Regions from separate parts of the Colwellia sp. KS18-150 genome, predicted to be linked through region 2. Evidence: predicted binding sites of a transcription regulator. Region 2 holds the regulator's gene; each other region holds the start of a gene.
What was found. Region 2 encodes NrdR, which represses ribonucleotide reductase genes. Its sites were predicted from a motif close to AAACACNANATNTNGTGTTT; they were not measured.

Region 1 (2,278 bases), on a different contig from region 2:
ATGAGAAAGTGTTGTCGGAAATCTCATTGCGCAATCGGCAACATGAAGCGAGTGAATCGGCGCTGTCGGATAAATAGATGAAAAATGAATTACCTGCCGATTTTTGCTCGGCTAACTGTAGGGCAAAATCTTGATCTTTACATTGACCATTTTCAGTTAACATGGCCGCGGTAACCACAGGAAATGTTAATACTGATTTCTCACGCTCTTGGTTTAACCATGTTAAGAAAAATTGTTGTAAAGATTCGACAGTTTTCCAATTTGGTTTAGTAAAGTCTGGGAAAACAAACTCACCAAACATAGATTCAAAATAGTGCTGGTCAAATAATGAAATATTCCAAAAGACACTTTGATAGCCACGGGCTGCAGCAGGTTGGTTAATTGCATAGACTACATGCTGTAAGTGATTCTCTATTGCAAACTTATGGGAGTTTAAGTATTCATCGCCATATTCAAGACGAGCAAAGTAATCGAAATAAGTTAAAAACTCTACGGTCGCAACGGCGCCTGCAAATTGTGCAGAAATAGCAAAAATGAGGTTAACAAAAGAGCCACAAAAAGACTCTAGATGTTTTGGTGCTTTAGACTCGCCACCCAGCTTGGTTAAACCATCGAGTAAGAATGGATACATACTAATGGAAGTACAGTAAGGTTTTAAGCTAGTCTCATCATGCACATAGATTTCATGATCTTCAATTTGTCTTAGGTACTCATCGGCTAAATCGTTGTTAAAAATGTCACGAATTTTATCTTGAACCAAACCTCGATTAATTTGAACAAAACAATCTTTAAGAAGCTCAGCTTCTAATGTGGCTATATTTTTATGACTAACATTAGCGTTAGCATCCATTTTTGAACCGTCAGCAGCATTTTGTGCTAAGAAGTATTCATGGATGAAATTCTTTTTATTATCTATTTGTTGTTCACTAAGCCGTAACATTGTTGACTCCTTTAGGGGGGTTGGTGTTTTGATTTTTTATAAAGAGGTGGTTGAGTTTTTCACCGCTAATAACATTTCGAAATACTTGGTTTGTATTTGTGCTTTCTAAGCCACCCAGGTTGGCTTGCCATGCACCTGTTTTCAAAAAGTTAAGGTGTTGAGTTATGTTTATGTCTATATGTTTTTCCCCAGAATATAAGCATGTTTTTAGACCAGAATTTTGGGCAATAAGTAATTTTTCAATAAGTTCACTTTGATGCCACTCACCGCCAAAGAACAAGATGCAGCTGACAAGACCGTGGTACTTTTTAAGCCAAGCAATAAAGGATTTGTTTGTTAGAGGAGTGCCGTATTTTTCATTCCACAGCTCTGTGCTATGACAGCCTACGCAGCCGAGTTTGCAGCCAGTAATGCTAAAGCACAAACTGATCTCGTTAGGAACTTCTTGGAAAACAATCGTTGGCGGAAGAGTATTGAAAATTTTCATGTCTATATGTTGTGTTTATTTTTGTTGTTGACACAATATATAGTATTTGTTGGTTTTTGTTAGTTGATTAAGATCAACTTTGTTCTATAGAGTTTGCAATTAATAGTGTTATTTACTTTATATTTTTGCAAATGTATTTACGGCAAAGGAAATCATTTGATGAGTATGATTTAATCGGTACTGATTCTGTCACCGATCAAATCAGTTGGCATGGTTGCTAAAATGCTAGATTTTAAATTGGTAATTAAATTTTGCACCTGCGTGATCAGTATCAATTGATATTTCACCATTGAGCTTTTGAGTAATTAAGTTACACACAATCGACATCCCTAAACCAACACCACCCTTTTTTTTAGCCGTAGTGTAAAAGGGGTCAAAAATGTGTTTTTGCACTTCTGGTGACAAGCCAATGCCATTATCTTGATAGGCTACTTTAATTAAATCATTTTGTTGAGAAATGTTTATGACAATATGATTATCATCAATATTATTAAAGCCATGGCGTACACTGTTAGTAATTAAATTGGTTAGGATTTGTGCATGAACACCGGGGTATGTTGCGAAATTTATATTGTCATCTGCGACTATGTCTAGTGAAGCTTTTTTAGTTTTCAATACTGAGTTCAGTGTCGATACAATTCTCAGGTAGTACTCTTTTATATTGATAGTCTCTATTTCTAAGTGGTGTTGATCGGCGGCAGTTTTTTTAAAGTCCTCAATTAATTTTTTAGCACGTGTTAAATTACTCCCTTGCATGGATAGTGCTTCGTCTACCGCATGACAATAATGCTCCATATCTTTCATGCTTAATTGCTGGCTAGCTATTTTATTTGTTAACTGCTTATGTTCAT
Region 2 (2,278 bases):
GATGATGAAGCTATTTATAAAAAGCTAAACAGCGCAGTATTCCCTGGTGGTCAAGGTGGACCATTAATGCACATTATCGCAGCAAAAGCCGTTGCCTTTAAAGAAGCGTTAGCGCCAGAGTTTAAAGCTTATCAACAAAACGTACTTGATAATGCCAAAGCTATGGTTGCAGTTTTACAAGAGCGTGGTTATAAAGTGGTTTCAAATGGTACTGAAAACCATTTATTGTTACTTGATTTAATTGATAAAGATATTACCGGTAAAGATGCTGATGCCGCTTTAGGTAAAGCTCATATCACAGTTAATAAAAACTCAGTTCCTAATGATCCGCGTTCACCATTTGTAACTTCTGGATTACGCCTAGGTACGCCAGCAATTTCTCGTCGTGGTTTTGGTATTGAAGAAACTAACGCGTTAACAGGCTGGATTTGTGACATCTTAGATGACATTAATAACGAAGAAACAATTGCTAAAGTTCAAGCTAACGTAAAAGAGCTATGTTCACGTTTCCCTGTATATAAATAGTCACTATGCTAAGGCATCAATGCATTTGAATAGTAAATAGAATGGTTAAAATTAATTTACTATTAATTACATTGGTATAGCAGTGAATTTATATTAAAATGGTCGCATCAAGCGACCATTTTTGATCTTAATGGCTTTATTTTCTCAATGCTGAAATTGAGATAACCAAGCGAGTTAAGCGACACCTAAAAGGTAAGTAATGTATTGTCCATTTTGTAGTGCACTAGAGACTAAAGTAATTGATTCCCGTTTAGTATCAGATGGTCATCAAGTTAGACGACGTAGAGAGTGTCTCGTTTGTCATGAACGATATACCACTTTTGAGTCTGCAGAGTTGGTAATGCCTCGTATTATTAAACGCGATGGTACAAGAGAGCCTTTCAACGAAGATAAAATGCGTGCAGGTTTAATGAGAGCGTTAGAAAAACGCCCTGTTAGTACTGAGCAAGTTGAGTTATCAATCAATAAGTTAAAATCACAATTACGTGCAACAGGTGAGCGTGAAATCACCAGTGAAATACTAGGTAATTTATTAATGACGCAACTTAAAGAATTAGACAAAGTTGCTTACCTACGGTTTGCATCAGTCTATCTATCTTTTGAAGATATCAGTGAATTTGCGGATGAAATTGCTCAACTTGGTAAAGAAAGCCTAAGTCGGGGCAAGAATAGTCGAGCGAAGAAATAGTTTAGGGACATTAAGTGTTTAGCGAGCAAGATCATCAATATATGACATTGGCAATAGAGCTTGCCAAACAAGGTCATTATACAACATCTCCAAACCCTAGAGTTGGCTGTGTACTCGTTAGTGACGTTAATGGAATAGCAACTATCATTGGTAAAGGTTTCCATCAAAAGGCAGGGCAGGGTCATGCTGAAGTTAATGCCATTGCCGATGCAAAGCTGAATTTCCCTAACTATCTTCAAGGAGCCATCGCTTATGTGACTCTTGAGCCTTGCAGTCACTTTGGTCGAACCCCTCCTTGCGCTAAGGGCTTGATTGACGTTGGAGTTAGTCGTGTTGTTGCTGCTATGGTTGACCCAAACCCACAAGTTTCAGGTCGTGGCTTAAAAATACTTGAGCAAGCCGGTATTAAAGCCGAGTTCGGGTTATTAACCAAAGAAGCAGAAGCGCTTAATATTGGTTTTATAAAACTAATGACAGAAGGTAAGCCTTATGTTCGCGTGAAGTTGGCGGCTAGCCTTGACGGTAAAACAGCAATGAAGTCAGGAGAGAGCAAATGGATAACGTCGAAAGAAGCTAGACAGGATGTGCAGCGGCTACGCGCGCAAAGTTGCGCAATTATTTCAGGTGCGGACTCGATTTTATTTGATAACGCTAAAATGACTGTTCGTTGGTCTGAATTAGGTGAATTAACAGAGCACTATGCTAAAAAAGATCTGCGTCAGCCGCTTCGAATTGTTATTGATAGTCAGAGCCGTTTAACTGCTGATTTACCCTTTTTCGAACAAGATAGTGACATCTTATTAGTAAGAAAAACCTCTTCAACTAAACAATTAGCTGATTCAGCCCTTGAAAACTTACCACAATGGCCTCATTTTGTAGAGCAAGTGGAATTACCTTGTGTTACTAACGCACAGGGAAAAGAGCATATAGATTTAAAATCTTTACTCGGCTTACTTACTAAGCGTGGCTTAAATGACATTTTAGTAGAGTCAGGGGCTAATCTAGCAGGGGCATTTATCGAGCAAGATTTAGTTGATGAACTTATACTCTATCAAGCACCTAAAC
Region 3 (2,278 bases), on a different contig from region 2:
TGGGAGTTAACCGGTGATTTTAAACCTTTACATCAGTTAAACCCGTTAAGGGTACAATTTATTTGCCAACATATAAGTGAACAGCAAAAAGAAATCTTTGGCAGTAACATTATAGATGTTGGTTGTGGCGGTGGTATATTAAGTGAGTCTTTGGCGAAATTTGGCGCTAATGTCACCGGTATTGATATGGGTACAGAGCCTCTAAATGTAGCAAGGTTACATGCTCTGGAGTCAGGGTTAACAATAAACTATGAAAAAATCACTGCCGAAGAGAAAGCCCTACAAGCGAAAGAGTCATTTGATTATGTCACTTGTATGGAGATGCTCGAGCATGTACCCGATCCCTCTTCAATTATTAATGCCTGTGCTCAAATGATAAAACCTGGTGGCTTAGTTTTCTTCTCTACCTTAAATAAAAACATAAAGTCGTATTTACTGGCCATTGTTGCTGCTGAGAAATTATTTAAATTAGTACCTGATGGCACTCATGAGCATGATAAATTCATTAAACCCTCTCAACTCATAAGCTGGGCACAAGCATGTGATTTAAAATGTATCGATGCCAGTGGCATTCATTACAATCCTATTACTGAAAATCATAAACTAACGGACAATTTAGATGTCAATTACATCTTATGTTGTCAAAAACTTTAAGCGTATTTTTAGCAGTGTTTCTTAAATAAGCACTTTGACCACTCTGTAACCAAGCTAGCAACACATTGAAAATATGAGGTTTTATATTCTATATTCTAATTAGTAATATAGAGTCCTAAAATCCAATTAAAATATTTCTAATGGATATTTTTATTAAAAAAGTGTTTGCAATTAGCAAATCATTCAATGAAATGGTGGTACTAGGTTAGTCATCACTAACACAATACTAAACACTTAAAAAACAGCTAAAAACTAACCAATTTAAACGCTTGCAAAAAAAGGTAAACCTCATTATCTTGTGTTTAGAAAATAAATAAACCCAAGATGTTGTGCGCTGAAGTTCTTTTTTGCGTATTCAGGGAAATAATAAAAACAAAGGGGTTTCTTCAGTCGCATTTAATAACAGCTTTATTTGAAATTGCTGTGCATTGAAGAACAAAATAATAACAATTTTTATCACAGGTCTTTCATGAATAATAATCTTTTTGTTACAAAGCGTAATGGCGAAAAAGAACCCATCGATCTCGAAAAAATCCACCAAGTTATTGCTTGGGCTGCAGAAGGATTAGAGCAAGTTTCCGTATCTCAAGTAGAGCTTAAATCACATATTCAATTTTATGATGGTATTAAAACAGAAGATATTCACGAAACAATTATCAAATCTGCTGCTGACTTAATTTCAGAAGAAACCCCAGATTACCAATATTTAGCCGCAAGACTGGCTATATTCCATTTACGTAAAAAAGCTTACGGTAAATTTGAACCACCAAGGTTATATGACCATGTTGTTAAATTGGTTGAATCTGGCAAATATGATCAACATTTACTAAGTGATTATAGTGAAAGTGACTTTGAGCATATGTCTTTGTTTTTAGATCATAGCCGTGATCTTGACTTTAGTTATGCTGCTGTTAAACAGCTTGAAGGTAAATATTTAGTACAAAACCGAGTTAACGGTGATATTTATGAAAGTGCTCAATTCCTTTATATCTTAGTTGCTGCATGTTTATTTGCTAAGTACCCTACTTCTACACGTTTAAAGTACGTTGAAGGTTTTTATAATGCCATTTCAACCTTTAAAATATCTTTACCTACACCGATTATGGCGGGTGTTCGTACACCAACACGTCAATTTTCTTCGTGCGTATTAATTGAGTGTGATGATTCTTTAGATTCAATCAATGCAACATCTAGCGCTATTGTTAAGTATGTTTCTCAACGCGCGGGGATTGGTGTTAATGCCGGAAGAATTCGTGCTTTAGGAAGCACCATACGAAATGGTGAAGCATTTCATACCGGTTGTATTCCATTTTACAAACACTTCCAAACCGCTGTAAAAAGCTGTTCACAAGGTGGTGTTCGTGGTGGTGCGGCAACGTTATTCTATCCTCTATGGCACTTAGAAGTAGAAAGTCTGTTGGTTCTTAAAAACAACCGTGGCGTTGAAGAAAACCGTGTCCGTCATTTAGATTACGGTGTTCAGTTTAATAAATTGATGTATCAGCGCTTAATCAAAGGTGGCTCAATTACATTATTTAGTCCAAGTGATGTGCCGGGACTTTATGACGCTTTCTTTGAAGATCAAGACAAGTTTGAACAATTATATGTTCAATACGAAAATGAT

Region 1: a site for NrdR is predicted at 1,456-1,475, ahead of nrdG (anaerobic ribonucleoside-triphosphate reductase activating protein). Genes of this name have one in related genera too.
Region 3: a site for NrdR is predicted at 970-989, ahead of nrdA (class 1a ribonucleoside-diphosphate reductase subunit alpha). Genes of this name have one in related genera too.

Annotation. Positions count from the first base shown of each region.
Region 1 covers NZ_BAAJMC010000028.1:22,534-24,811, forward strand. Annotated here, with positions in the region: gene nrdD (anaerobic ribonucleoside-triphosphate reductase) at 1-940, opposite strand, end outside; gene nrdG (anaerobic ribonucleoside-triphosphate reductase activating protein) at 927-1,427, opposite strand; gene AC27IF_RS18885 (sensor histidine kinase) at 1,653-2,278, opposite strand, start outside.
Region 2 covers NZ_BAAJMC010000003.1:79,582-81,859, reverse strand. Annotated here, with positions in the region: gene glyA (serine hydroxymethyltransferase) at 1-525, shown strand, start outside; gene nrdR (transcriptional regulator NrdR) at 725-1,213, shown strand; gene ribD (bifunctional diaminohydroxyphosphoribosylaminopyrimidine deaminase/5-amino-6-(5-phosphoribosylamino)uracil reductase RibD) at 1,228-2,278, shown strand, end outside.
Region 3 covers NZ_BAAJMC010000004.1:183,209-185,486, reverse strand. Annotated here, with positions in the region: gene ubiG (bifunctional 2-polyprenyl-6-hydroxyphenol methylase/3-demethylubiquinol 3-O-methyltransferase UbiG) at 1-654, shown strand, start outside; gene nrdA (class 1a ribonucleoside-diphosphate reductase subunit alpha) at 1,124-2,278, shown strand, end outside.